3 regions of the Paenisporosarcina macmurdoensis genome follow, and region 2 is predicted to be linked to each of the others. Evidence: riboswitches for the same ligand, from Rfam matches in the RefSeq annotation. Region 2 holds a riboswitch; each other region holds the start of a gene.
The links. A riboswitch is a leader RNA that binds a small molecule or an ion and turns the genes downstream of it on or off. The one in region 2 is predicted to bind thiamine pyrophosphate.

Region 1: linked by a shared signal. The riboswitch ahead of thiT (energy-coupled thiamine transporter ThiT) and the one ahead of tenA (thiaminase II) in region 2 are both predicted to bind thiamine pyrophosphate.
Region 3: linked by a shared signal. The riboswitch ahead of ACFPYN_RS00350 (ABC transporter substrate-binding protein) and the one ahead of tenA (thiaminase II) in region 2 are both predicted to bind thiamine pyrophosphate.

What each region holds. Positions count from the first base shown of each region.
Region 1 covers NZ_JBHSRI010000003.1:45,969-56,387, reverse strand. Annotated here, with positions in the region: gene ACFPYN_RS04205 (carboxylate--amine ligase) at 92-1,315, shown strand; gene ACFPYN_RS04200 (aspartate/glutamate racemase family protein) at 1,319-2,020, shown strand; gene ACFPYN_RS04195 (DEAD/DEAH box helicase) at 2,471-3,622, shown strand; gene ACFPYN_RS04190 (aminopeptidase) at 3,619-4,848, shown strand; gene ACFPYN_RS04185 (SGNH/GDSL hydrolase family protein) at 4,860-5,762, shown strand; gene ACFPYN_RS04180 (hypothetical protein) at 5,797-5,931, opposite strand; gene ACFPYN_RS04175 (DUF4870 domain-containing protein) at 5,987-6,349, opposite strand; gene ACFPYN_RS04170 (M20 family metallopeptidase) at 6,407-7,477, opposite strand; TPP riboswitch at 7,614-7,718, shown strand; gene thiT (energy-coupled thiamine transporter ThiT) at 7,815-8,399, shown strand; gene map (type I methionyl aminopeptidase) at 8,653-9,402, shown strand; gene ACFPYN_RS04155 (TspO/MBR family protein) at 10,050-10,419, opposite strand, start outside.
Region 2 covers NZ_JBHSRI010000018.1:493,023-503,441, forward strand. Annotated here, with positions in the region: gene ACFPYN_RS12240 (HD domain-containing protein) at 1-385, opposite strand, end outside; gene ACFPYN_RS12245 (cold-shock protein) at 591-797, shown strand; gene ACFPYN_RS12250 (zinc-finger domain-containing protein) at 842-1,033, opposite strand; gene ACFPYN_RS12255 (queuosine precursor transporter) at 1,232-1,915, shown strand; gene ACFPYN_RS12260 (ribonuclease HI family protein) at 1,928-2,323, shown strand; gene thiW (energy coupling factor transporter S component ThiW) at 2,468-2,956, opposite strand; gene thiE (thiamine phosphate synthase) at 2,958-3,641, opposite strand; gene thiD (bifunctional hydroxymethylpyrimidine kinase/phosphomethylpyrimidine kinase) at 3,589-4,422, opposite strand; gene thiM (hydroxyethylthiazole kinase) at 4,413-5,204, opposite strand; gene tenA (thiaminase II) at 5,206-5,889, opposite strand; TPP riboswitch at 5,976-6,078, opposite strand; gene ACFPYN_RS12290 (cold-shock protein) at 6,290-6,490, opposite strand; gene coaW (type II pantothenate kinase) at 6,682-7,512, opposite strand; gene ACFPYN_RS12300 (hypothetical protein) at 7,629-8,555, opposite strand; gene ACFPYN_RS12305 (ATP-dependent helicase) at 8,621-10,419, opposite strand, start outside.
Region 3 covers NZ_JBHSRI010000002.1:71,600-82,018, reverse strand. Annotated here, with positions in the region: gene ACFPYN_RS00380 (M20/M25/M40 family metallo-hydrolase) at 1-1,248, opposite strand, end outside; gene ACFPYN_RS00375 (M24 family metallopeptidase) at 1,262-2,458, opposite strand; gene ACFPYN_RS00370 (M20/M25/M40 family metallo-hydrolase) at 2,473-3,831, opposite strand; gene ACFPYN_RS00365 (ABC transporter ATP-binding protein) at 4,212-4,931, opposite strand; gene ACFPYN_RS00360 (ABC transporter permease) at 4,945-5,712, opposite strand; gene ACFPYN_RS00355 (thiamine-binding protein) at 5,709-5,999, opposite strand; gene ACFPYN_RS00350 (ABC transporter substrate-binding protein) at 6,000-7,007, opposite strand; TPP riboswitch at 7,237-7,346, opposite strand; gene ACFPYN_RS00345 (hypothetical protein) at 7,517-8,017, shown strand; gene ACFPYN_RS00340 (trypsin-like peptidase domain-containing protein) at 8,288-9,694, opposite strand; gene ACFPYN_RS00335 (sigma-70 family RNA polymerase sigma factor) at 10,127-10,419, shown strand, end outside.

The DNA.
Region 1 (10,419 bases), on a different contig from region 2:
TACCTAATAGACAAAAGATGAAATATACGTAGAAATATATTATCGTTACAATAAAAATACTATGTTTTTGGAAAAGAGAGTTGATATCACGATGACAGTAAATCATTCGTTTTTACCTATATTGCTTGGTTCTGATATGAATGCATACGGAATGGCACGCGCTTTTCACGAAGCTTACGGACTGAAGCCCCTTGTTTTAGGGCGTATGAATTTATCAGCAACCCAAGATAGCAAAATTTTGGATTTTCAAGTTATTCCTCATTTAAACGAACAAGATGTGTTCGTTCCGGCACTTAAAAAAGTGGCGAGTCAACATGCAGATAAAAAGTTATTACTCCTAGCTTGTGGAGACGATTATGCAAAATTAATTATTAAAAATAAAGAACAATTATCAAAGCATTTTGCAGTACCTTACATTGATGAGAAATTAATGGATCGTATCGTATTAAAAGAGAATTTCTATGATATTTGTGAGCAATATGGCTTTGCTTATCCTAAAACATCACTCTGTACTTTTGGAAACAAAGATTCTTTTACAATAGATTTTATGTATCCAATCATCATAAAAGCATCAAATTCAGTAGAATATTGGAATTGCTCATTCCCTGGAAAGAAAAAAGTATTTGTTGCACATGATGAAGCAGAAAAAAATGCGATTATCGATGCCATTTATAAATCATCTTACAAAGATAATCTTACGATTCAAGAATTTATTCCAGGAGACGATTCTTATATGCGAGTGTTAAATGCGTATGTAGGGAAAGATGGAAAAGTTAAACTTATGTCATTAGGGAATCCGATTTTAGAAGAGCATTCCCCAGAAGGTATTGGTAGCTATGCGGCTATTATTAATACGTTTGATGAAGCTTTGCTTGACCGAGTTCGTTCCTTCTTAGAAGATATTGGCTACACCGGCTTTGCCAATTTTGATATGAAGTTGGATTTGCGTGATGGTGAATACAAGTTATTTGAGATTAACTTGAGAAATGGACGTAGTAGTTACTATGTTACAGCGAGTGGTCATAACTTGATGAAGTATGTAGCAGATGATCACATGCTTAATATTCCTCAAACGTTAACGTATGCAAAAGACAAGCACCTTTGGATGATCATTCCAAAAGGTGTGTTATTCAAATATGCACAAAACGAACAGCTTAAACAACAAGCGAAAGAGTTAATTTCTGAAGGGAAAGTGACGAATCACTTATTTTATAAAGAAGATTTTAATCCGAAGCGCTGGGCAAAATTAATGTTAAATAATTTAAATTATTACCGCAAATATAAAAAATACTTCAATAATAAAGGTTTGTCATAAGTTATGAAAAAGAAAGTGTTAGGCATCATCGGTGGGGTTGGCCCGCTTGCAACGATGTTGCTTGGTGAAATGATCGTTAAACGGACAAAAGCCCTTACCGATCAACAACATGTCAATATGGTAATTACCAATAATACAAGCATTCCTGACCGCACCACATATATTTTGGATCGCTCGAAAGCTAACCCTGTTCCTGTCATGATTGCAGATGCAGCTAAGTTAAAATCTATTGGTGCTGAAGTATTAGCTGTTCCGTGTAATACCGCTCACTCTTTTTATCCTGAGATTCAACAGGGAGCGGATATGCAGGTATTGCATATGATTAATGAGACAGCAAAACGAGCTGCGCAAATAGGTGCGAAAAAAGTCGGTATTTTAGCAACAACGGGTACTTTGACTACTTCTGTTTATCAGCTAGCCTGCCAAAACGCTGGTGTCCAACCAATTGTGCCAGATGAGGAAACACAAGAAATGGTCATGTCTATCATTTATGATGATGTAAAAGCAGGGCGGTCTGTAGACTTTTTAAAATGGCAACAAATTATTAATAAGCTTGAAGGACTTGGTTGCGACCGAATTATTTTAGGATGCACTGAACTATCAATCGTTAAAAAAGAGTTGAATCTTGATGATACTTATATTGATTCATTAATGGTATTAGCTGAAAGTGCAATTCTTGCTTGTGGCTATGAATTAAATGATTAACCACGCTCTGTCCCTTTTTTGGGACAGAGTTTTTCTTTCTAGAACGTATATAATTTTAGTTCCATAAATCCAATGTTTCAGGTGTTTTCGATAAAAAAATTGATTCATTAAAAGTGTTGATTTCCGTTTCAGTCGGACGCTTTCCACTACAATCCATGAAGTGAGTAGTAACCAACAAGAAAATCTATCAATTGCTTTTTGCTAAGACACGAATAAATGATTCTAAGTTAAACCAACCTATAATCGTAATTGCCATCTATATTAGGAGATTGAAGCCATGCCCGTGAAAAGCGTCCACCGTAGCGGAAATCAACAGGCTACTATGGTTATTCTTCTTAAAAGGAACGGCCCGGTTTTTCTTTTGAAAAAACGACATTTCCCTGCAGAAAAAGGCTTAATATAGCGTTTTATGGTACACTAAGAGCATGTATATATAAAGGTGGAATAACAATGTCATTTATCGAAAACTTAAAACCCGAACTTCAAAATAAATGGAAATTCAGCTATGAAATGCCTGTTCAAACACAACTAATCCCGCACATGCTTGATGGGAAAGACGTTGTCGCACAATCACCTACTGGATCGGGAAAAACATTAGCGTATGTTTTACCTATCCTAAATCAAGTAGACGGTACGATTCAAAAAACACAAGCAATTATCGTGGCTCCTTCACAAGAACTATCCATGCAAATTGTCGAAGTTCTGCGTGAGTGGACGGAAGGAACCGATATTACAGTTGCTCAATTAATTGGGGGAGCTAATATGGCTCGTCAATTAGAGAAACTAAAGAAAAAACCGACAATTGTGGTTGGTACGCCTGGTCGATTACATGAATTAGTAAAAGCTAGAAAACTGAAACTTCATGATTTACGACATATTGTTTTGGATGAAGGCGATCAGTTATTAGCAAGAGAACACCGCAATATAGCAAAAGCGATTATTGATGGTTCTAATCATGACCGACAAATCGTAGTCGTATCTGCAACCATTACAGAAGAAATCGAGTTAGTTGCAAGTCGCATGATGAAAGATCCTATTCGTATTCACGTAACTCATGAAGAGTTGCCTGCGCAAGGGAAAGTAGTCCATTCCTTTGTAAAAGTAGAAGAACGCGACAAAACTGATTTACTGCGACGTCTAGCACATGTAAAAGGAATGCGAGGCTTAGCATTTGTAAACAACCTAGATCAGTTGTTGATGAAAGAATCGAAGTTGAAATTCCGTGATGCTAAAATTGTAGCTTTACACTCTGATATGAAAAAAGAAGAACGTAAGCAAGCATTGGCATCTTTCCGTAAAGGTGAAGTGAGTATCTTAATAGCTACTGACATCGCAGCGCGTGGGTTAGATATCGAAGGCTTAACGCATGTTATTCATGTCGATGTGCCACACTTGATTGAACCATATTTGCATCGTTCAGGCCGAACAGGTCGTGCCGGTGCTGATGGCGAAGTTTTATCATTATTAACGTACACAGATGAAAAAAATTATAAAAAATGGACGAAAGAATTACCTTCAAAACCTGTTCAAAAAGTATGGGACCAAGGCCAACTAATTGAGGGTTCATCTAAAACCTTGCTACAAAGGGGGAAAAAGAAATGACGTTTGAAGAAAAATTAGCAGAATATGCTGATTTGGCTGTACGTGTTGGGATAAACGTCCAACCTGGACAGTACGTGTTGATTAACACGACTACAGACACTCTTGATTTTACGCGGTTAGTTGTTAAAAAGGCTTACGAAGCAGGTGCGAAACGTGTTCATGTTAATTTTTCGGATGGACCGACCAATCGTGCTTTTTATGACCTTGCACCAGATTCTGAAATGCATGAATTTCCTGCATGGATGGTTACACAAAGAGAAGAATTAATTGATCAACAGGGATCGCTATTATGGATAGATGCTGAAGATCCTGATTTATTAGCAGGTGTTCCTGCAAAACGTATATCTGATCAACAAAAAGTAGCAGGACGGGCTTTAGAAAAATACCGAGCTTCCGTCATGTCAGATAAAATTTCATGGTCAATTGTCGCCATTCCCTCTAAAATGTGGGCACAAAAAGTGTTTCCGGACCTACCAAAGGACAAGCAAGTATCTGCTTTATGGGATGCCATTTTTAAAACGGTGCGCATCGGTGAAGGCAATGCTGTCGAACAGTGGAAGTCACATATTCGGGAATTAGAAAAACGGGCTACTGCATTAAATGACAAGAGATTTAAAAAACTTATTTATAAAGCACCTGGTACTGAGTTAACAATTGAATTACCAGAAAAACATTTATGGATGACTGGTGCTAGCAGAACTCCTAATAGAACTGCATTTATTGCCAATATGCCAACTGAAGAAGTGTATACAGCACCTTTGAAATTAGGTGTAAATGGGCATGTTCGCAATACAAAACCATTTGTTTATCAAGGAAATATTATTGATGGTTTTACCTTAACATTTGAAAACGGTAAAATAATTAAGGCACAAGCAGAAAAAGGAAATGATTTACTGCAACAATTGATTCAAAATGACGAAGGTTCAGCTTATCTCGGTGAGTTGGCTTTAGTTCCTCATGAATCACCTATTTCTTCTTCTGGAATTTTGTTCTACAATACATTGTTTGATGAAAATGCATCAAACCATTTAGCAATTGGTGAAGCGTATCCTACTTGTGTTGAAGGCGCGCGTGATTTAGAAGAATCACAACTTCAAGCACTGGGGTTAAACACTTCCATGACTCATGAAGATTTTATGATTGGTAGCGGAGAGATGGATATTGATGGTGAACGTCATGATGGAACGCTTGAAGCTATTTTCCGTCATGGTAACTGGGCATTTTAAGAGGTGATGTTATGATAAAAAAACAATTAACTATTCTTTTTGTCGTCATGGGTTTATTTCTCGTGCCACTTCAAACAAGTGCTCAAGTTTTTGGGCCTATTTCGTATGTAGCTCTTGGCGATTCTCTTGCCGCTGGTCAAACTCCAACACGTGAAATTGACACTGGATATAGTGATTTAATTGCTCAAGAAATTGGCCGTAATCAACCACTGGCTTTTTATTCAAAAGACTTAGCATTTCCAGGGTTTACAACTACTGATGTGCTGGAGCGAGTACAGTCTAAAGAAGCGAAGCCTTTGCTTCAAAATGCAAATGTCATAACGATTTCTGCGGGAGCAAATGATCTGCTACGTTTGATTAGAGCAGATGTGAAGTCAGGTTCATTAACCTTTCAACAAATTCCAGCCGATTACTCATTAAACAGCGTTCGAAAAAACATGGTGAAAATTCTTAGTGAGTTGAAAAAAATAGCACCGAAAGCACAAGTGTATGTGATGGGTTATTATTTTGCATATCCACATGCACGAGATTCCCAGAAGGCCGGTACAGCGAAACAATTAAATCGACTTAATGAAATCTTAGCAAAAGTGGCAAAAGAGGCAGGGGTGCAATTTGTATCAGTTGACGCTGCTTTTGGAGATAGTGCGACTGGAAAAATACCAAATCCGGCAGATGTACATCCAAATGTAGAAGGTTACCGAGCAATGGCAAACAGTTTTTTCAATGTCTATGCAAAAGGTACAATGCAAGTAATACCAAGTGAAATACCGGTTGCAAATCCGCTAACGTTTGAGCAAATTTTGCAACAACAAAAACAAGGTACTACAAAAGCTAGTGATGATTCAGCTATATTACCATCTTCTTTATTAGAAGAAGAATTTTTAGCTTTTTCTGAACTAAAACCACTCATATAAAAAGTTGGAACTCAAATGAATGAGTTCCAACTTTTTATTTGTTTTGATATGTGGTGTTTGTAGTAGTAGTAGTTGTCGTATTTTTCTTCTTATCCATTACTTTTTTCACGATTGGAATAATGATTGGTGCAAATTTTATAGCTGTTTTAACTAAGTTACCTATTTTCATATATATCGCTCCTATCACTATTGTATAGTGGTGTATTTCCCGAAAGTAAGAATTACTAAACCTCTTGTATTACTTTAATTCCTTGAACAATGTTCCAAATCAATACAGCAATCGACAAAATCCCATATAACAACATAAACAATATAGGAATGCCTGCAGACATGAAATCAAAAGAGGAAGTCGCAGTTGGTGCAATCGAATAATCCATAGTACTATACATGGTTACTGAACTAACCATTAAAACAATAAACCCTATAACGCCTAAAGCGACGGGAATCAAATGTGATAAAAAAGACCGTTTTGCATGGTGCTTTACTAAAGTATCAGGTGAAATAAAGTACACAATTAGTGGTAATAAAAATGGAGCAAATAAAACACTGAAATAACATAAAGCGGATAATACACGGCGATTATCCAAAATTACTCCTCCTCTAAACGATAGTACCTACTAATACGGTGCACCATGCAAATGGTTTCATCTTAATGCATGTTTTGTTAGAATATCTGCATATTGTTCCACAGAGGATAGTAACACGTATTCGCCAGGACCGTGCCAATCGTCACCACTTGGGCCGAATTCAATAGCACCAGCACCCGTCTTCGCATAATAGCGAGTATCTGCGGCTCCATGCTGTCCAAATAACACGGCATCTTTTTGTGTTACTTCAGCTGTTACAACTGCAAGTGATTGAACAAAAGGATTATCTTCAGTTGTCGTAATTGCTGGTGTTTTACCTCCAGGTTTCACGATATTTTTAGGATTAATTGATTGGGCAAGCTCCGTCATTTCTTCGATAATATCTTCCCAATTTTGACCTGGTACAAAACGGATATCGTAATTGACTTCACATTGATCTGGTACAACATTATAACGGTCACCTGCTTGAATTTTAGCCAAATTGATTGAAGGATATTCATAATATTCATTGCTTGCTTTAGTGAATGGCAATGTTTTTAACTTCTCATGGAACACATAAGAAGCTTCAATAGCATTCGTACCTTCCCAAGGACGGGATCCATGTGCTGCCTTTCCGAAAAGTGTTACAGTAGCATGTAAAATTCCTTTAGATTGCACACTTAGTTTTAAACGTGTGGGCTCTCCACATATGACAAAATCACCCGAGCGTCCAATCTCAACGAGATGACCTGATGTTTTTCTTCCACCTGTTTCTTCATCCGTTACAATATGCAAAACAATCCGCTGTTTTAATTGTTCTTTAGCTGAAGAAATGCGACGAAAAGCTTCCATCATTGCTGCAACGCCAGCTTTCATATCCGCTGATCCACGACCATAAAGGCGATCGCCATCAATAACTGGATTAAATTGCTCGATTTTTCCAGGAACTACATCTACATGGCCATTCCAAACGATGGTAGTTGGACCTTGTCCTATTTCTGCGTGAATCATTAATCGTCCTTCATTCTCTATAATTTCATGTGTGATTTCATGACGATCCAACCATGTAGAACAAAAGCGAAGTGCCTCATTTGCACCATCCTCAGTATCACTTTTAATTGCTACTAAATTTTTCAACAATTCGATCATGTACCTTCACATCCTTATTGAATTTTATATACTCAGTATACTGATAGAGACTCTAGAAGTCACAGTACTACTGAACCCTCTTGCTTCTTTTCCCCACTTTCTGTACAATTAACCCGTAATATGAAAATTAGATGTTAAGTACCACAAGGGGAGCCTGTAATGGCTGAGAGTGAACGAGAAAAGTTCTAACCCTTAGAACCTGTAAGTTAATGCTTGCGCAGGGATGTGGATAGAAACCGACTCCAACGACGTCAGGCTCTGTCCTTGAGGTCGTTTTTTTGTGGTTTTTTTCACCCTGACATGCGATTTGCAGTACATCGCAAAAGGAGGAAGAAAGATGAGAAATCAAAAAGTTTTACTGCTAGTAGAGATTGCGATTTTTGCTGCGTTGGGGTTTGTATTGGATTTTGTTGCTTTTAAAATGCCGCAAGGGGGATCTGTCAGTTTAGTGATGATTCCAATTGTTTTAATGGCGTTCCGCAGAGGGGCATTAGCCGGCGTTATAACTGGGTTGCTAGTTGGCCTGTTGCAAATTGTTTCAGGATTAATATCAGTGACCCCGTTGTCATTTAATTTTGTAGTTATGCAAGTCATTCTAGATTATTTAATTGCTTATGGTGTAGTTGGATTCGCAGGATTGGTGCGATCACAATACTTTAAATATGCACAACAGAATAAACGTGGAAAATTGATAGTCACGATTGTTTCTGCTGTATTTATTGGTTCGTTCTTGCGTTATGTTATTCATGTTATAACCGGTATTTTCTTCTTTGGCATGTATGCTGAAGATGCTAATGTATTTATGTACTCGACTATTTATAATGCAACTTACATGATCCCAGTATTTCTATTGAGTGCTTTCGTGTGCTCATTACTTTTCTTAGCTGCCCCACGATTACTTGAACCAAATAAAACGGTGTAACGCGTTGCTCACTGGCTATCATGTACATTTGATAACAAGTGGACATAAACTGACTTGAATGGTCGGAAAGCGTCTTCTGGCGTTTGAAAATCATCTAATACTCTTAAAAGACAAGAGTTAAAATGTATATAAAATAAATCAACCTAGTAGATTGATTTCCTGAATGTTCAGAATGGTCCTGGCATATGGGAAAGCATCTTTTCTTATGGTATAGTATGGGATATATATTTTGAGAAAGAAGGATTTTAAGAATATGATTGCAAAAACAACTGAAGACTTTGAGTCGTTAAAAACAATAGGCAGAATCGTTGCTGAGATTCGCGACGCAATGCGTGCAGCAACGAAACCCGGTGTGACAACAAAAGAAATTGATGAACTTGGCGGACGTATGTTTGAAGAAACAGGAGCAATCTCAGGTCCTAAAGGGGAGTATGATTTTCCTGGTTTCACTTGCATTAGTGTAAACGAAGAAGTTGCGCACGGAATACCAGGTTCACGCATAATAAAAGATGGTGACCTCGTCAACATTGATGTTTCTGGATCTCTTAATGGCTATTTTGCAGATACAGGCATTTCATTCGCTGTTGGTGAAGGCCATAAGAAAATAGAAAAACTTTGTGAAGTCGCAGAAAGCTCTTTTGATCGAGCGATGTTAAAAGTAAAAGCAGGTGCACGCTTAAACCAAATCGGTAAAGCTGTTGAACGCGAAGCTAAACTTAATGGCTATACAGTCATCATGAACTTAACAGGTCATGGGATTGGTAAATCTCTTCATGAAGCGCCCCAACATATTCTGAATTATTATGATGCTTGGGAACCAACTATTTTGAAAGAAGGAATGGTTTTAGCAGTAGAGCCGTTTATTTCTGAAAAAGCGGAACATATCGTGGAATCTGGAGACGGCTGGACATTTTTAACGCCAGACAAATCTCTGGTCGCACAAATTGAGCATACAGTCATCGTCACAAAAGGCGAACCCATTTTAATTACAAAAATCAATTAACACGAAAACACCAACTGAGCGATTGCGCAGTTGGTGTTTTTTAAAAATATTAGAAAGTATAAGATTTTTCAAGCTACACCTTTTAACTTGGCGTAGCTATGTCTAGCCCCAAGCGCCAGCTCGCGGGGCACCTTAATGGGGTCAGAAAGACGATTTCACTTTTCATCTTTCTAGCGCCAGTGTCGAGCTAGAAGGCGCTTTCCGCTTTTTCTTAGAAGATAAGAAAGTATATAATTTTAATTCCATAAACCCAGTGTTTCAGGTCCTTTGGTCAAAAAGATGATTCATTACTATTGTTGATTTCCGTTTCAACGCCCTTTCATGTTTCGAAGCTAGCGTAGCGATGCAGAAACAGGCGGACGCTTTCCGCGGGGCGGTCGGTGAGCCTCCTCGGTCACTTCGCGATCTGCGGGGTCTCACCTGACCCGCTGATCCCGCTGGAAAGATATTGGACGAACTGTGATTCGTCCGATATCTTTGCGACGAGTAACCGCAGGAGCACATGTTTTTGCAGTGACGAGGAGACTGAAGCCATGCCCGCGAAAAGCGTCCACCGTAGCGAAAATTAACAGGCTACTATGGTTACACTTCTTAAAAGTACCTGTCGCACTTTGCACGGTTTTTCTTAATTAAATAGTAGTGAATGATTAACCTTGTACGCTTTTTGGTGATGAGCTAGAATTGCGCATTGATTTCTTCATAAATATAATGCCTGCAAGCATAACGGCACTTAAAAAAAGAGCAGCTGTTGAGACAAGTAGTTCATCAAAGCCATTGCGAACGGCTATACCAACAAAAGCCCAAATAAAGACGAGCACATAGGCGATATCAAAATGATGGTAACGAATGTGTAGTGCAAGTGCTGCACCGATTGTCATCATTATGACTGCCCATAAGGGATCACTTAATCCCCAGCCATCCCATTCATAATAGGTTAGAACATAACTAATATTAGCAATTGTTGCGACACTGATCCATCCTAAATAGATGGAAATGGGCAGACGACTCGTGATGTGG
Region 2 (10,419 bases):
CGATTCCGACTGCACCAATAGCATCCAGTCTATCTGCATCACGCACAATTTTCGCTTCGATTGTTAGTGCTTCTTTTTCGTGACCACCACTAAAAGAAACTGATTCAATTATATCAACAATCCATTGGCGATCAGTTGGCGATAGTTGCAGTTGATCTAATATTGCTGTCTCTTTTGCTTTACCTTCATTGCCACTATATTTAACGTCACTAACGTCATGGAGTAATACTGCCAGTTCTATGATATCAAGACGCACTAATCCTTCTTCTTTACTAATCATTTGTGCATTATGTCTGACACGTTCAATATGTTGAAAATCATGACTAGCATCAAAATGAAGATAAATATCTTTTACTAAGTGTTCACATTTTTCAATGGCATTCATTTGGTTCTACCTTCCTTACCGAGCGACTAAACTCACTAATTCTATCATTGCATAGATTACATTCTATTCGCAACAGAACGATTCGACAAATAATTGACTAGGTTCGACAAATAATGTATAGTATAGCCATCCATTCACAGAATATTTTGTGTGTTGCGGATCGAGAAATTGACATTTCACTCTACCCCTACGAGGAGGAACGTTCATGCATCATGGCAAAGTAAAATGGTTTAACACCGAAAAAGGATATGGATTTATTGATTATAATGATGGTGACGATGTGTTTGTCCATTTTACTGGAATCCAAGCAGAAGGGTTCAGAACGTTAGAGGAAGGTCAAGAAGTGTCCTTCGAAATTATCGAGGGAACTCGTGGTCCACAAGCCGCAAATGTGTTAATAATTTCATCATAAGATGACCCACCAATCCTTCGATTGGTGGGTTTTATATGTGTATGTTATTTCGTTTTTACTTTATTCAATTCTTGACCTAAAAATTTCAACTGATCCCCGACCGTACAACTATTAATACAAAAACGATGTGCTAATGTTTTTCCACCGTTTGATTTTAGCTCTCTTTTAATGAAGCAACCATCACAATAAGTCTCAAGCAAATCATCGATTTCATTGATAACTGTAAGTTTATTCAATTGCTTCACCCTTTCATTATAGACTTACTTGCCTACATTGGTATGTTTTATATCGAAAACCTGTCAAAAACATAGCTTTATCTTACACCTGCATTGCTTTTACTTGCAACTGCCATTATAATTGTCAGGTTGGAAATCAAGACATGTTTATACGCGGTTCGCTAGCTCCCGCGTTATCAAAACTACAGGAGGATATATATGTTTAATGAAGTACTCGGAATAGGTTTTGCTATTTTGAACATGATATTCGTATTACTCATGTACAAATTTTTTGGCAGAACAGGATTGTTTGTATGGGTTGGATTTGCAACCGTTTTAGCAAACATTCAAGTAGTAAAACTCATCGAAATTTTTGGATTAACCGCTACACTTGGGAATGCTGTATACGGAAGTATTTTCTTGGTTACCGATATCTTAAATGAAAAATACGGTAAAAAAGAAGCAAAAAAAGCCGTGTGGTTAGGATTCTCATCTTTAATTATGATGACGATTATCATGCAGGTTGTTTTGCAATTTGAACCTGCTCCCGACGATTTTGCACAAGAGTCGCTAACGACGATTTTCGGCTTAATCCCACGAATCGCACTTGGTAGTATGATTGCATATATCATAAGTCAATATACAGATGTTTTTATCTTTAGTTTCTTACGTAAATTATTTCCTTCTGACGGCGCATTTTGGATTCGTAACAACGGTTCAACGATGCTCAGTCAATTGCTAGATACGCTCATATTTACTTCCATTGCATTTTTAGGTGTCTACCCGACAGATGTTTGGATTAGTATATTTATTTCTACTTATGTATTGAAATTCCTTGTGTCAATTGTTGGTACTCCTTTTGGATATTTAGCAAAACGTATAACACCAGTGGATGAAAAATAGGGAGTTGAATGTATGCTTGAGGTATATATTGATGGAGCGAGTGCTGGAAATCCCGGACCAAGCGGTGTAGGGATTTTCATCAAAGGAGAAGGCCATCAGCTTCGATTTTCAAAGTATGTGGGGATTTACGATAATCATACGACTGAATTTATTGCTTTATTACGAGGTCTAGAGGAAGCACAAAAACTTTCCAAAGAGTTCATATCTGTCAGGTCTGATTCACAGGTTGTCGTTGCTGCTGTTGAAAAACGATTTGTTAAAAGCCCCGTGTATAAAGAATGGCTAGATCAAGCTTTAGAGATTGCTGATACATTTGATTTCTTCTTTATTAAATGGATTCCGTCTAAGTCAAATCTTGCAGCTGACCAATTAGCACGTCAAGCTATTATACGAAAAATGGACTCTTGAGCGCTCAAATGCTCAAGGGTCCTTATGTTTACAAATAGAAAGTATAAGTTTTTTAGAGCTTTGAATTACATATCGCTAGCCCCAACAGCTCGCTGGACCTTTATGGGGTCAGCCCCTTATGTTATTCCTAACATAAGAAAACCATTAATACAAAACATGCCTTATTTTAAGCTTATTTATTCTAACCACTAAGACGACACCTAACAAAGCGCCACTTAAGCTCGAAACCAAAAATGCTGGCATGAAGAAAAGTGCTGCTACTTCAGTATCCATTAATATTTTGGCATATGGGACAGCGACCAATGAAGCGATAATGCCCGTTCCAATTATTTCACCTACCGCTGCAAACCATACTCGTCCAGAAACCATGTAAAGAATTCCTGCCAAAAATGCTCCAATCATTCCACCTGGAAATGCTAATAGCGAACCTGTTCCTGTCAATATACGAATGGCACCCGTCAAAAAAGCAATTAATACAGCAGGTCCTGGACCAAACAGAACTGCCGCCATAACATTAACAGCATGCTGAACTGGAAAGGCGCGTGCGACTCCTGCCGGAAACGAAACAAAAGCGGCACCAGCGACAGCTATCGCAACAAACATTGCCATTAGCACTATTTGCTTAGATTTCATGTTACCTCCCCCTTTCGCTTAGAGCCTTGAATCTGTTTACTTCCCCTATAACATCTTCAGCATCTGCCAATGCCGAAATGACGGCAATCCCGAAAACACCGGCTTTCCAAACGGTTTCTGCATTGTCTGGCGTAATTCCACCTATTCCTACTATTGGAATCTCCGGATACTGTCTAGAGACTTCCATGATTTTATTAACCCCTACCGGTTCTTTTGCATCTACTTTCGAGTGAGTTCTGAAAACTGGCCCCATTCCAAGGTAATTCGCTCCCGCTTCAACGGCACATTTTGCTTCCTCCATTGAATGGACTGAAACTCCAAGAACTTTCTCTTTTCCAATACGATAGCGGACTAGTTCGCATAGTAGATCATCTTGTCCGATATGGACGCCATCCGCTCCGATATCAATCGCTAATTCTACATCATCGTTAACAATGAACGGCACTCGATGGGCTTTGCACAGTCTTTGGCATTCCAAAGCAAACCTTTTCAAGGCTATTCCTGTTAATGCCTCCGGACCCTTTTCCCTCAACTGGAAATGGCTTATTCCTCCAATAAGTGCTTGTTCAAGAAGTACTAACGGGTCCCTCTTTCGAGCGTTACCAGTTCCCATTATGAAATAAATCGCTGGTCTATTTAACAAGTTGCACCACTTCCTTAACAGCAGCTTTATTGTATGCAGCATGATTGGTCGGTCCGTGACCCGAACCAATATGTAACGGATGAGCAAGAGCGGCATATATGAATTGTTTTGCTGTATATAAAGCTTCTCCCATTTTCTTTCCTTTGGCTAACTCTGCTGTTAGTGCGGCTGAGAAGGTACAGCCAGTACCATGTGTTTGATTTGTCACAATCCTCGGTGAGCGAATAATCATTGAATCTCCCAAATAGTCGAGGTAAAAGTCCTCTGTGAAAAATCGATTTGTTCCATGCCCATCTTTTATCACGACTGCCTTTGCACCTGTAGCTATGATTCTCTCAGCCACTCGCAAGCGCGAAATCGAATCATGGATTTCTAAACCGCTTAAGACTTCCGCTTCAGGAATATTTGGTGTCACGATAGTAGCTAAAGGAAGTAAATGTTTTATCAAAGCAGAAACTGCTTCCTTTTGTAAAAGGGATGCTCCTCCTTTTGCAATCATGACTGGATCGACCACAACGTTTTGCCAGTCATACTTTTTGATTCCTTGGGCCGTTGCTTCGATGATGTCCGCTTGAAAAAGCATGCCAGTTTTTAAAGCAGCAATCTGAAAGTCTGTACCAATAGCATCGAGTTGTTTTTCTACAGCATTTCTAGCCATTGGATAAATGTCAGTCACTCCTTGTGTGTTTTGAGCAGTTACTGCAGTTATAACTGAAGTGGAATAAACCCCTAGCTCCTGAAATGTTTTAATGTCCGCTTGAATCCCAGCCCCACCACCTGAATCTGATCCGGCAATCGTCAGCACTTGTTTCATCATTTCCATAAGACACCATCCTCTACACGGATTCGCTCTCCAGCATTAAGATTATCCGGTTTTGCCAGCTCATCCAAAAAAGCGAATTGGAAAGTTCCCGGACCTTTTAAAAGTTGTGCTGCTCTTTCTCCACAAATCGCGTAATAGTGAAGCGCTCTCGAAACGGCTACCAAATCATTTGCCGGTGATACCGCTAAAAAGGACGCAACCACACTGCTTAATAGACAACCCATTCCTGTCACTGATGACATAAGTGGGGACCCATAAGGAATTTCAACCGTCTTCTCGCCGTCTGTCACAACATCTGTCTCTCCGGTTACTGCAACAATGAATTGATATTTCAGTGCTGTTTGCTTAGCCAATTCGACGACATTTACATTACCTTCACCCGCGTCTACGCCTTTCGCCTGCCACTCAACGCCAGCAATCGCAGCCAATTCTCCTACGTTACATCTCAGTACAGTAATATCCACATCATCAAGCAACTGATGAGTAGCAGCAAGTCGAAAAGAAGTAGCTCCTGCTCCAACAGGATCTAATACGACCGGAATTCCTTTGCTGTTCGCCGTTTTACCCGCCAAAAGCATGCTCTGTAAAGATTGTTTATCCAAAGTCCCTATATTTAACGACAACGCATCTGCTAATGAAGCCAGTTCCTCTACCTCTTCATGTGCCTCTCCCATAATCGGGGAAGCCCCCAACGCCAATAAACCATTTGCCAGGAAATTTGACACCACATGATTGGTGATACAGTGAACAATTGGTTGTTTCGTGCGTAATGAATCCAACATGTTACACCCCCACCTTGTTTTGATCCTCTACTGTCCAAGATTCCATCGTCCACGCTTGTTCCCAGAAGTTCCATTCGTAATAACTACTTCGGCGGAATCTTTCTTTTAATTCTTTCTGTCTTTTGTCCGGCAAGTTCTCTGCAAGATGGTTCATTCGGTCAATTTGTTCATTCACGAGCTCACTAAACCATTCCGATCCATATGTAGCAATCCATCTTTGATAAATGGGATGATCCGGTTTAGCATCTTTTAACTGTTCTCCTATTTCATAATAAAGCCAGTAGCATGGAAGAATTGTAGCTAATACATCTGCCAAATCTCCTTCTGCCGAACGGTACATATGAGAAACATAAGCATAGGCACTAGGAGATGGCTCAAAATTTGCCCAGTCCTTTTCGTTCACACTAAGCAATTCCATAAATGACTCATGTAAAGCCATTTCTGCAGCACAAGTTTGCTCGGAATGATGAGCAAAGCTTTTAGTTGTTTTCAAATCCACAGCCTTTACAGCACCAATTGCCTGAATTTTTGCAAAATGAGTTAAATAATAGGCGTCTTGCATCACGTAAAACTTAAACACATCAAGCGACAATGTCCCGTCTTCAATTCCTTTTACAAAGGGGTGATTGAAACTCGCTTCCCATAAATCATTACACTCAATACGTACTTCTTTGCAAAATGTCATCTACTCCATCTCCTTTTTGGCAAATAAAAACACCGCTTTCCAGTAAAGGAAAGCGGCGATTGTAGGTAGCAGAAAAATACAAATAAGCATACGTTCGCCCACTTTCCTCCGCTGGTATAATCCAGATCAGGTTCAAAGGGTCCGAGCTCTGCTCGTCTCAGCCGTTAAACGGCTCCCCTAGTGGATAGCGATATTCTTTTGTCGACACAACTATAGCATATAAAAATAAAACACTCAAAAATAAATTACAAAATTATTCTGAACCCCTACATTATGGGAACCGCTATGCTATTTGTCGCTTCCATTTTGTGCGCTCAAATGCTCTCGCGTCCTTTTGTCTTTATGCACGAAAAAAAACAGACTCTCCGAGGAGAGTCTGTTTATAGGTTAATTTTTAAAATTAAGCTTTGTTTACGTTAGTAGCTTGAAGACCGCGTTGGCCTTGCTCAATTTCAAAAGTAACTTCTTGACCTTCGTCAAGAGATTTGAAACCTTCGCTTTGAATAGCGCTGAAATGTACGAATACATCGTCTCCGCCGTCACGTTCGATAAATCCAAAACCTTTTTCTGAGTTAAACCATTTCACTTTACCTTGTTCCATATGTGTATATCCTCCTCGTGTACAATTGTACACATTGTGTTACTATCCTTGCTCAAATCGTGGAGATAAATCTCTTACAAGTCTTACTCATATCCGAACAAAAATAATCCTCTATTAATGTAACATGAATTCCCGATTATTGCAAATGAAAAGTTAATGCATTTTCAAGAAAAATGGAATTTAATTATGAATTATTTTCCATCTATTTTGCTTAAAAGAGCGCCAATTGCACCACTGTAACCATTGTCTGTGAGAAATATTGGTGTTCGTTTTTTACGCTTAGTATAATTTCCAATAATCTTTTGAAGCGGTTCATTGTTCGCTAAAGTGGAACCAATATAGACAATATGTTCGATGTCTTCAGCAAAAGCGCATTGAATACTTAACGTGGAAATAACTTCTCCAACTAATCCTTGAACTGTTGCTAATACATCTTCTTTTGATCGTTCCATTAGGGGTCTTAGTCCGGCATCTCCAAAATTACTCGCCGTTAATCCTCCATCAATAGGTGTTTTGTTGCCAAAGTAAATATCACTCACCAACATATCTACCTCTGAGCGACTACCTAAAGCTGATAGTTCGACGATTTCATCGAATTGATGAATTCCGGTCATTAATGCAGACATTCCGAGTAAGGTGCCTCCTCCAATACCGGTACCAGCAATTCGTTCGTGTTCAGTCCCTTTGAGTGAATGAATAGATGTACCTGTTCCAATATTCGTAATCACTGCATCCGTAAATTCGTGGTTATCTTTTTTTAATTGATAGTTCACTCCTGCAATCGTTGCATCGAATTCCACTAAATATTGAAGATTTTCATGAGAACGTAAAAATGTTTTTAACTGCTCCGCACGACCACCTGTTAGGCCAATTTGAATATCTTCTTTATACGAGGTAATCCATTCACTTACTATATGTAGATCTACAGATGGAAAATGTAATAATTTTAGTTGTTGATTATGTTCAAAGAAAGCTACTTTGGTTAAAGTGCCGCCTACATCTATGCCTATTGCTTGGACCATGTTCATTCTCCTTTGAACAAATGAAAAGCATCGCTTTTAGGCGACGCTCAAATTTTCATACGTAATTATATACAGTTTAGAGAAAACCATCCGTTTTAACAACAATTTATTTTAACTTACTTGGTTCGATACACTTTTACAGTGTGCATACCCCACTGTTCATCTAGCTCTCTCATGTGAACTGTTTTCCATGGGTTGAAGAATGTTTGTCCATTTTTATTGAAAAAATAATGTTTATCAATATGGAAACTCGCATGCACAATGTGTTCTTGCTTGTCTCTCCAAACTAAAATATCATGCGGGAACATGGCATCCTTTGAAAGAGGAGCTTCTTTATAGCCTAGTTGTGCAAGTCCATTCATAAATGTCGTAGGATGAACCCATTCCTTAATTATCCAATCGAGCATTACACCTTCTGAAATGGAAGCAGCCAAAAACAAAGTGGATGATAAACAATTTGGGCCATGTTGATTTGGATAGGTATTATTATAAGTACTTGTCATACTTTCAGCAGGAACATATGGATCAAATACTCCTGGTGTATCATAATCATAGGCAATTCGATTTAGTAAATCTGATTTCAACGATTTTGGCAGTTGATTCCAAACTTCTTTTTGGATGCCTATATATGGTTGATTATTAGAGACGAATTCATAAGGTAAAAGTAATGACTTAGCTGGTTCTCTTAATATCCCTTCGAAATAGCTACCTTCAAAAATAAGACCTCTTCCTACTTCGTGTTGAATCGTTAAAACAGCTGTCTTAACGGAGTCTTTCAAAGAAGGAAATACTCGATGCGGTAATACCACAACTGTCGTGATATCCTCTGTTAACGTCCAATATGTATAGCTACTTGCATATGAAATAGCAGCATACGTAGGATGATTTGAAAATTCTTCTTTAGAGAATAATAAGCAATTTTTCCCGAATTCTTGGAGTAAGTGAAGATCTTGTTCACGTAGAAAAAATATATCTTTTTCAGGAACAAATGATTCTTCCCATTTTTCTAGTTTACCTTGACTTAAGCTAATTCTTTTGTTCATATAAACCACCAACCTTTATAGATTCCTACCTATACTACCAATACTTTATGACGCTCGTGTAACAATCACTTAACAATCGGTTTGCCTTGCTCAAGTGGAATGTTTTTTGCTAACAAAGCTTTATCCAGAATCATTTGAATGGAGAGTTCTTTTTGAGTATCAGCAAATTGCAAAATTACACGATCACTTTTGATGCGAACGATATGCCCTTCACCAAACTTTGTATGAACAATCGCTAATCCCACAGTGAGTGCGTTGGCTTCATATATAGTGTGTGGATGCGCATGCTCTTTTTGGTAAATTGCTTGCTCTTGTTGTTTTTTATTTTTTAATATAATACTTCTAACTTCACTTACAAAGCGGGATTCCGTCTTATCTTTTCCGTCTTTTGCTACATATGTCAACAATTCGAGATGATGTCGAGCTCTTGTCATTCCAACGTAAAATAAGCGTCTTGCTTCTTCAAGCTTTTCTGTATCACGCGTATCTTCTTCAGAAGGTATCGTACCATTATGACAATCAATCATATACACATGATCAAATTCTAATCCTTTGGCACTATGGAACGTTGAAAGTGTAACAGCTTTCGGATCTTTTATTTTCTTGGCTTTTTGTGTGAGCGTATCTAAATCTTTTAATCGCTTCGCAAATGCTTCCATTGTCGTATAAGGCTCAGCTATTTGTTCAAGTGTGCTCAAGATATCAAGTAATACTTCAATTCGAAAGCCAAATTTTTCGGCTCGATTCTGTAACATTTGTTCAAAACCAAGTTGCTCCCTTACTAGCTTGATGACAGTTTTAGGGCGTGAAATCTTCATTTGTTCATATACTTTTGCATAGGCTAGCAAGGATTGTATTTGATATTCCTTTAATTGGACGTGTCGCGATAGTAATTGAAAGACATTGCCTACCTCTTCTATACGTTCAAATTTACGAATTTGATCATTTGATAAATACAAATTGAATTTGCGTGCAACCTTTAAGAAAATATCTTTCCGTTCTAAATTAAAACTTAAGCGCATGAAATTCAAGATATCTTCTACAACCCAGTGAGAAAAAAATCGTTGATCTACATCTTTCATATAAAACGGGATACCTCGCCGCTCAAGTTCACTGATATAGAGGATGGCACTCGCATTATTTCGAAATAAAATGGCTGCACTTCCTGTATCTTTTAAATCTAGCAGGCCATAAATGACATAACGCATTTGAGCTTGGTCATCATGTAATTGTTTTAATTCAATGTCTTTACTCATGCTGTTTTCTGTAAACATCTCTTTTTTGTATCGTTTTGTATTTCTTTTAATTAATTGATTGGCCACTGAGACAATATTGGGTGATGAACGATAGTTTTGTTCCATCTTCAATATGCTTGCGTTTGGATAGGTCTCTTTAAAGTTGAGCAAATACGATGGGTCTGCAGCTCGCCATGAGTAGATTGTTTGGTCATCATCTGCAACCACACATAGATTTTGGTGAGAAGATACGAGTTGTTCAACAATTGCATGCTGAAGACGCGAAGTATCTTGACTTTCATCAGTTAACACATAGTCATACAAATTAGAAAAAGCAGCATGAATCGTTTCGTCATTGGATAAGGCTTCATATGCAAGGACAAGTAAATCGTCAAAGTCGAGCCATAAATGGGAAGGATTTTGTGATTTTACAGCTTCATACTGGATGGCAATTTTGACAGCTTCCTTATTTGGTAAGGTTTCTTGACCCCATTCCGACTGAGGAACCATATAGTTTTTGATAAAACTAATGAAGTGCATCATCTCTTGCAATTGATCATCTGAACAATCTTCTTTCAATGCTTGTTTATAAAGATCTTTCAAAATTTGTGATTTCATAGGGATATTCG
Region 3 (10,419 bases), on a different contig from region 2:
CACACTGGTACCCCATTCAAATGAATCCAACTCTATTCTTTCATTCGTGTTATGGACACGTTTGAGAACTTCAGTAAAGCTGATTTTGACAGGAGAAATACCATAAATATTAGTTGCCATTTGACTGATAAATCGACCATCTGTTTTTCCAAGAGCTGTAAAAGGAATCAACTTGATCGAAAAATCTTGTTTTCTACATGATTCTTCGAGCTGCTCTAATGCTTCATTAGTAATGTCACTTTCGTAGCCTTGTTGAAATGATATAATTTCCCAGTCCACTTGATTTTTCCGAAATAAATATTCTAATATTTTCTCCACATCTTCTCGAGATTGAAATGGAAGAGTGCGAATTTCAATAGTTGCTTCTGCATAATAAGGCACCACGTTAATCTGATGACCTACTTTCACATTTTCAATAGTAACGGTTGGGTATCTCATATAATCATGCATTTGAGAGATGAAAATCTCGTCTTCTTCAACGAATTCTTCAATATTCAAGGTTCTTTTGAACGTTTCTGAAAAATAATTTAGAATGGGGTATGGTAATGGATTAAATGTCTTTTGGAGAAGACTTGTTAACCCAGATACCAGCAATAATAATGCTTGATCTGTAGGAGGAGCTCCAGCATGACCACCCTCACCAGTTGATTTCAGCCTCACTCTCGCTGTACCTTTTTCTCCTGATGCATAAAACATATATTTCTTTCCACCATCATTTACAATAAAGCCTCCACCTTCACTAAAAACAGTGGATTGTTCAAAATATTCTGGATATTCTTTTGACAAAAATTCCATTCCTTCTTGACTTCCATTTTCTTCATCCGCAGTTGCAATAAAAATAATAGTTCTATTTAGAGAGTTACTGGATTGTGATTTTTTCAAACCTACCATTATAGCGGCATGCATCGCAGTTAGTTGTTTTGTATCCAATGTCCCTCTTCCCCATATTGTTTCATTCTCGATAACCCCACTGAATGGTGGATATTCCCACTTTCCATCCCCCGGGCCTACCACATCCAAGTGAGACAGCAACACTATAGGTTCAGATTTATTATTATTCTCTAGTTTGGCTACTAGATTAGCCCGTCCACCAGGACTGAAAATAATTTGAGATTCAATGTTATATTCTTGGAAAAAACTAATTAGAACATTTGCTGCTTCTATTTCATTTCCTAACTCATTTGTAGTATCCGTTTGAATCAATTCTTGCAACAGTTTAACAGTCCGTGCCATAAGCTCTTTTTCCAAAAAATCACCCCATTTACGCTTTTACTAACCATAATTCATCTTGACGTTTGCTCAATATCTTTGGTCCTGCGTCAGTAACTACTACATTTTCCTCTACGAGCATACAAGGTAGTCCTTCATCTTGAATAACAGTTGGTTCAATAGCGTACACTTCACCTTCACGGAGCACACCTTCTACTGCAACTCTTGCAGGAGTGCGTTTAGGCCCAAGAATGGTGCCACCATCATGTGTTGCACGCCCTATTTGATGACCTACAGAATGTCGAATTGTCGGATACCCAGCTTCTTCTATAACCTTTCGTCCAGCTGCATCAACCTCATAACCTTTTTTCCCAATAATTAATTCTGCTATTGATGTTGTAATTGCTTCATGAACTGTCTGAAATGCTTTTTCAATCTCCACTGGAGCAGCTTTTTCATTTTCTTTTAAAAAATAAAAAGTTCTAGCAATATCTGAAACATAATCGTTATGTTTTAAACTGAAGTCGACTATTACAATATCACCAGGCTCAACTTGACGACTACTTGGCTTTCTATGTGCTAAACCATGCCTTACTGCACATACTAGAGGTGGATCATAGGCCGCTCCGAGTCCAGAAGTAACACCTCGACTTTTCATTTCATATACAAAAAGGGAACCAATTTCCTTCTCCGTCATATACGGTTTAATCGTCCGATGAACCGATTCAAATATATCTGTTGTTAATTGAATGGCTTCACTAATCGTCTCTATTTCAGTTGAACTTTTAACACTTCTTAACTCATTGAGGATGTCTTCACTGGAAATTTCTACTTTCTGGAGATTTTCTTTTCCGGTTATTTTTTCTAGCCACATATATTGTCCTAAAGTAAGACCATCACATAAATGATCACCTTCAGAAATATTCAAAGCAACTTTTTGAATTTGAAGCTCACTCCAAGTACTTTTGAATAGAGATTCAATAGAGGTTTCGTAAGTTCTAACAACGGAAAAAAGTCCAGTTGCTTTATAAGTTCCAGAATCACTTTGGGAAGCTAATACAGTATGCTCGCCCGAAGAACGTAAGAATATTGCTGCTTGATGCACTGATCTAACTCCAACAAGAAGCGGCAACGCTGGATCAGAAGATTCTCTTGTTAAAATTAGCCAAGTATCAATTCCATATTTCTGCATAAGAATCTTTGCTTGTTCCAACTTTTCATGCACCAGTTCCATACTACTTCCCTTCATTATTTATCCTCCTTTTAATAAACTTTCAATGTTTTTTCTAAAACCATAGTAAGCTGATCTATCCCAAACTCTAAATCTTTTACTGAAATTCTTTCATTAACACCGTGAACTCTTTGAATAATTTGATCGAAAGTAATCTCAGGTGTCATTGGACAATAACCTAACACTGTAGCCTTGAATGGCTGGAAATATCGGCCATCATTGCTTCCAATTGTCATAAAAGGAACAACACAGGCATTAACTCCACTTAGCTTTAGACATTCCTCTAATCTAACTCTCATTTCTTCTGAAATTCCGAGGTCATATCCTCCATTTGTGCTAATCCAATTAACTACTGCAGTGGGGTCAATATTTTTGACCGTTTCCTGAACAATCTTTATTAACGAAGAAGTTTGTGTGCCCGGTAAAGGGCGAGCATCAAAAGCTAACTTATATTGACCTTTGTACTCTGTATTTTTTCTTCCTCCACTTATTTTCGTTAATGTAAATGTTGACTTCAACATTGCAGAAAACATCCTATTGTACTTGGTTGGAATATTTTTCAGTATTGATTTATAGTTATTTGATGAAAAATCGACCTTTAACTCTTTTGCTATTAGAGTTAGCATTTTCACAACTGACAATGGTAAAACTTCGTCTGGTAGTTGCAGGTTTTTAAGGCTATCAATTACCCGAAATGTTAATAGATCGACTTCATTTGAAGGAAGATACGGATTAGTAGACTTTTTGGGACTTAGTAGTACCGTAAAAGACATATTTCCCTTTTGACCCGTCTCTACTAAATAGAAAAGCTTACCCTCAATCTCTATGAGGAATCCTCCACCTTCATTCCAAACCGTTGCATCATCCCATAAAAACGGAAAATCACTTAGCAATCTTTTTAATCCATTTTCACTACCAGACTCCTCTTCAGAAGTTATTACTTGAATAAGTGGCTGTTTTAATGGCATACCTTTCAAATTTTTCATAGTCAATAAATGTGATATACCTATTTGCTTGGCATCAATTGCACCTCTCCCCCAAATTTCACCATCAACAATAGCCCCTAAGAAAGGATGATGTGTCCAGTCTTCCTCCTCTGCGTCTACAACATCAACATGTGAAAGGAGAACAGTTGGTGGATTTGAAAATCTAGCTCCTTGGTGCTTGTTATTTATTTCATACACCGCATCATTAAAAGGTTGGAGATCTTCTTCTCGTATCGAGATGATTAAATTTCCTTTTGTAGATGTAGTTTCGTGGTAGAAAGTATACAATCCATATGACTTTGCTAGTGACTGGAGATACAAGAGCCCCTTCTTTTCATTTCCATTGGATGTTGAAGTATCAATTTGAATATAATCTGACAATAGAGTCGACACTGAATTCATCATTGTTAAACACCTAATCCTTTTAGTAATAAAATTATTATATTATTCAGTTATTTATATAGATGTAAATTACTTTACATTATTCATATTTATTCTCATTATTTTCAAATGTCATTTTAAGACTAACTCCACTCTAATGATTAGAATATCCTAACCGTGGCGAGCGGCAATTTGTAACACGGAGGCCATATGAACGAAAGAGCTGATTAGGTGACAAACGTCACCTAATCAGCTCTTTTAACTGTATATTCTCTGCATATTTACCCACATTCAATATAAGCTGAGTTTTGCTAACTTTATCTCTTTAAAACCTCTATACCTGCTATTGGCTACCGACCGACAAATACCCTTTTCCACCGGTGACATCTGGCCTTTATGCTTTACTAAGAACCCCGTAATTCATTATAGATGGTTCGCTTCCATTGCAAAAACTCATCACTTAGAATAATGGATTCCTGTCTAGGCCTTGGGAAAGGAATGATAAATTCTTTTTTGATTTTCGCGGGCTTACCCGATAAGACAATGATTCGGTCGGAAAGATATAAGGCTTCTTCAATATGATGGGTAACTAGTAAAATGGAGCGCTTGTTTTCTTCCCAGATGGAAAGTAACCAGTTTTGCATGTCCAACCGTGTAAATTCATCAAGCGAAGAGAAGGGTTCATCCAGGCAAATGAGGGATTGTGGGCTCATCAGACTCCTGATGAAAGACACTCTCTGTTGCATTCCTCCTGATAATTCACAAGGATATGCGTGTTCATATCCCTTCAGTCCTGCTCTTTCAATCATTCGAATGGCTTCTAATTCATTGTTTTCACAAATAATTTCTCCGCCAAGCAAGATATTGTGAAGAACGGTCCTCCATGGCAATAAGGAAGGAGATTGAGGCGTATAACTGATGGCCCCTCTTTGACCATTCATCAGTTCCCCGTCCATTCGGATTTCACCAGAGTCCGGTGTATAGAGACCGCCAATCAAGTGAAATAACGTGCTCTTCCCACTTCCTGATGGACCTACGATTGTAACAAATTCTCCGTCATTTACATGAAAAGATAACTCATCTAGTACTTGATTCCCCTTAAAGGATTTCGAAATATTTTCCACACTGAGCTTAGTGTTAATTATTTTCCTCTCCTTTAGGTTTCCCTTTCACGATTAACTTCTCTAATGAAGAAATTACTGCGAAGAAAAATAAACTTAAAATCATAATGAGAAATATTGCTACAAAGACACGATCTGTGCGAAATGAAGACGATGCAAGAGTCATAAAGACTCCAATTCCTTCTTTGGCACCCAGCCATTCAGAGATTACAGCTCCCATAACGCTGTAGGTAGCAGCTATTTTCAGTCCTGAAAATAGTGAAGGTAACGCATATGGCCATTCTACCTTCCAAAAAATCTGTTTTTTTGATGCGCCAGCCATTTTCATATAATGCGTAAGCTCAGCAGTCGTTTGTCGAAAACCATCCAATGCAGCAATCGTGATTGGGAAAAAACAAACCATTGTGATGACAATGATTTTTGGTAGTAACCCAAATCCAAACCATATGACCAACAATGGAGCCAACACAATGATTGGAATATTTTGTGACAAAATAATAAGTGGATAAAGTGCTTCTCTAAGCTTTGGTATACGATGTAAACTGATTGCCACAATAAGGCCAACACCACTTCCAATCAACAGCCCAATAAAAGACAGCTTAATCGTTGACACTAAATGATTACTATAAGTCGCCCAGCCTGCTATTCCTTCAGTCCATATATCAGAAGGTGCTGGCAGCAGCCACTTTGGTATGTCGAATAACCAACAGGATAGTTGCCATATTGTTAATAAAAGGATGAGGACCAATAATGGTCTCCATCCTCTCTGGAAAACTTTTCTCATCGATATTTCTCTGTCAATTTATCCATCGATACGCCGCTTGGCTGATACAAGATTTTCACTTGAGAAATAACATTTACACAGCCAGCCTCTATCATTCGCTCATTCATTTTCTCGATAATGGAGAAAATTTCTGTCAGATTACCTTCCATTGTGGTTTCAAGTGGATGCACCTCATAGCGTATTCCTGAATCCTGTATAACGGAAATGGCTTGTTCAATAAATGGAATTGAATCTTCTCCATTATTTGTTTTCGGGATGATTTGAATACTAACTAAAGAATTTATCATTTATTTATTCTCCTTTTTAGGTAAAAATTCATTTGTAAAGGCTTTTTCTACATCTAGTTTGCCTTCTAATAATCCATTTTCATTCATCCATTGTGCGTAGTTTTCCCACACCTTTTTATCTTGAATTCCCCATTGGGATGCATCATCTTGATACCTTGGAGACAGCCACTTTTGACTTGCTTTAACTAATTCTGGATCCAACTCTGGAACAGCCTTGATTAAAACTTCCGCCGCTTCTTCTGGTTGTTCCATTGCGAATGCATAACCTTGGGATGCTGCTGTTACAAAAGCACGAACGGTATCAGGATTTTCTGCTATCAACTTCTCATTCGTTATTAGAACAGGTGTATAATAATCTAGCTTATCTGAGTAATCCGTCAGATATTGCATATTCAATTTCTCTCCACGAAGTTCCGCTTCAATTCCTGTCCATGCATAATAGATCCATGCAAAGTCTACATCTCTTTTTACAGCTGTAAAGAAGTCTGTATCACCCATATTTACCATATCAACTTTTTCTACATCTGCACCTTCTTGTTTCATTAAAGAAGAAATCACTGCTTTTTCAACTGGTGCACCCCAGCCACCATATGCTTTGCCTTCATAATCTTTAGGTGAAAGTATCTCTTTTTCTGCAGGTGACGCAAAACCAGATGTATTATGTTGAATCACGGCAGCAATTGAAACAATTGGTACGTCTTGAACACGTGCTTCTGTTAAGGATTCTTGATAACCAACTCCAAATTCAGCTTTTCCCGAAGCTACTAATTGATTAGCACCAGCTTCACCTGGCATAATAATTTCTACATCAAGACCTTGTTCCTTAAAAAACCCCTTGTCTCTCGCTACATATAAGCCAGTATGATTCGTATTAGGTGTCCAATCCAAAACCACTGTTACTTTCTTCAACTTTTCGCTTGCTTCATTGGTTCCAGAACTAGCGTCGTCTGTATTGCCACAAGCTGTTAACATCATCAAAATTAGTAGGTATCCTAACCATTTTTTCATCATTTTCTCTCCCCTTTTCTAAATCTGTTGAGAGCACTAAACGATGGAACGAAAGGAGGAAACATATTTTTTAGTAAAGCCAACTTCTTTCTCACAAACGCAGAATCACACCAAATCCATCTAACTAGGTGCTAAGAGGCATGCATACTGACAAATCTCTTAAACATCTTCTATTTGAATGAAAAAAAGCGCCCTAGGTAGGTACCTAGGACGCATATCAACACAAACAAGAATGTTTAAATATGTTCCCTACGCTGGTGTTAACCAGATCAGGTTCCAAGGGTGTGTATCTTAAGGATACGGTCTCAACCAGCAACACTGGTCCCCCCACATGTTTCAATTATGAAATTCGTTTAATGCTTTATCACTATTAACAGTGACACAAATTTGTCTAAGTTTCAAGATATAAATAGAAATATAGAAATTCTAACTTGTCATTCTGCATGTCTAAAATTTTTATACATCTCTCATCAATTTCCTGTAAAATGGAAAACAAGGGAGGTATCACCATGATGAACTGGAAACTCACTTCTTTACTACTGGCTATCCTGCTCGGCATTTCTATTATGTGGAGCGTCCAACAACCTGCCAACTTTGAAAAACTACAGCTTAAACATTATTCACTCGAACATGCTCAGCTTACTCTAGTTCTTCAGAACATGATCGAGCAATACGAAGAAGACGGCAATCAAAAAGAACTCGGCGAACAGCTACTTCGATATTCTGGATTTATGTTAAACATTCGCCCAGCTGGAGAAACTGCAGCCTACCGAACGTTCGACTTTGACTATGACATCCAAAAGGTGTTATACGAAGTTCATCGGAAAGCGCGTGGCGAACAAATAAAAGAATATGACATTAATCGACTAAAAACCGCATATGAATTACTCAGAACCTTCGAGGATCTAGCACTGAATAACCTTGAACACAAAACAGTCGCTGACTACGAAAACGACTTCGACCAATTCCTTGAACATTACGAAACTAAAAAACATGATCTGTTTAAATAAAAAGATTCCACAATAAAATCGTCATAATCCTATAACAAGAAAAAGCAGTTTGAAGATAGACTTCAACTGCTTTTTTCTATAGAAGTTCCTTTATTCTTAGGTTTAGATAAACTATATTGCTGTATATCGTACCTTTGCACTGGCCGCATGAGCCAACAAGCCTGAAAACCACATACCTTCTGTGGGTCTCAATCTCCCCACTCTTGCGGCTTTCTTGTGCTAGGCGAAATTGAACTCTTTTGTTTGTTCTACAATAACAACAGCTTTTGCTCAGTCATAAATAGCTATATCTGTGATTTGATACGTACCATATTCATCGATGACGACTGAATAATCTTTCACTCTCTCATACGTCGACCATTCACCTGCTGCATTCATAAAATCAAAGACTTCGAATGTGCTAACAACTGCATAATCTTCTTCAATGACAATGTCCGTTACTTCATTTGACGTGAATTCAAACATCATGCCTTGACCTGTTACTTCGTAAATGTAGTCAGCCATCTCGGTATATGCAGTACTTTCGAATAGCAGCATGTCTTCAATGTAGTAAAAGTCTTCGTAGTAAAGAGCCATTTCATAGTTATCTCGGAAATGTACAATAAAATCAGATAATCCTACCTCTTCAAAATAATACGTGTCGTCTTCTGTAACCTCTTCAGAATCTTCTTCTACATACTCTTCCTCTTCTTCTACATACTCTTCGTAGTAAGAATCTGCCTTGGCACTTGCCTCAGGATCATACTCGTAGTCATCGTAAAATGAAAAGATACTAGCCACTTCGTTTGAAGTCATCGGTGAATCAGACCAGCTTTGGAGTAGGTCCATCATCGTATACAACGGAATGGAAAATCCAATTGATTGATCTGCTGTCAGCAAAGCGGAATTAATGCCAATTACTTTTCCTGTTTTCGCATCAAGCAGAGGTCCTCCACTGCTTCCAGGAGAAATTTGCACGTCTACTTGGTAAACATTTTCGTACTGAAAATCAGATTCAAATGATCGATCAAGCCCTGTCAAATAACCAATTGAAGCCGAATTTTCTAACCCTTGTGGACTACCGAGAGCAATAACTTCAGAACCGATTTCTGTTTCGTTGATCTCCATTTCCAGTGGTACTTCTCCTGCATAATCATCTACTTGAATTAACGCTACGTCATACTCATCGGATATTCCGATTACACGACCAGTCGTTTGTTGACCATTCACATTACGAACAACCACTTCTGTGAAACCAGCCACCACATGCGCATTGGTTACAACTGTACCCTTCTCTTCGAATAAAAATCCCGAACCTAAACCTGTTTCTGTATAAATCGTAAACACACGAGATTGAGATTCTTTAATAATCTGTGTTTTTTCTTTCTCTTTTGATACGGGTGGAACCTCTTCCTTTGGTTTTTCTGTTTCTTCTTTAGGTATCTCTTCTGCTTCCGTTTTTACAGGGGTGAGTGGAATTTTCACTTCTTCTGTTTGAGCAATTTTCACTGGTTCATCTAACGCTAAAATAATGCCAAAACCTATGCCTACCAAAGCTAGTATCGACAAAACAATTGCTACAATAAGGTACGTCTTCTTTTTCTTTGATGACATACGGGTGACATTTAGTTGCAGGCCACAACTCGAGCAAAATTTCGCATCTTCACCATTCTTTGTGCCACATTGCATACAAAACATGTTTACCCACCTCCCTGTCAAATCTAATTGACATTATTATACAATATTCGCAGGTAAATAGACATATACAGAGATGATTAAATAAACTTATTTTAATGGTTTTTTGTAATGACTCTGCGTTTTTTGAGAAGAGTAATATGACATCTATTATCATATTCAAAATGACGGGCGAGGACACCTTCGGTTAGATAGCCACAATTTTACTATTCCAGATGAAATCATCTCTCTGGAAAGAAAAAAATACATGTTTCCCATAATAGGTTCCTTCTGGATATTCCACATATTTATTCTATAGTTTTAGAACTAGTCGAGTAGCCTCATATTTTTGGATGATAACGTCAATAACATGCGTTGGCACTGTTATTTTTTAAGCCTTACACTGTTGCTACCTAGGAATAACCCTGATGTGCACATTGGCAAGGCAGCGGAAAAATGGAGACTTTTGAAGACGTATTGGATAAGTTCGAACCTATGATTCATGCATGTATGCGTAAACTACACATCTATAAAAACTATGATTCATTCAAACAAGCTGGGCGAATTGCACTGTGGAAGGCTTGGCAACGTTATGACTCATCAAAAGGTAATTTTGCACCGTTTGCGTATCGTAGCATTTACGGTAGTTTGTTAGATGAATTGAAAAAAACGGTAATCGAAAAGAACATCATACTGGCTGATGATGAACTTCTAGAAATCATATTACACAGATCAGTTGAAACATCATT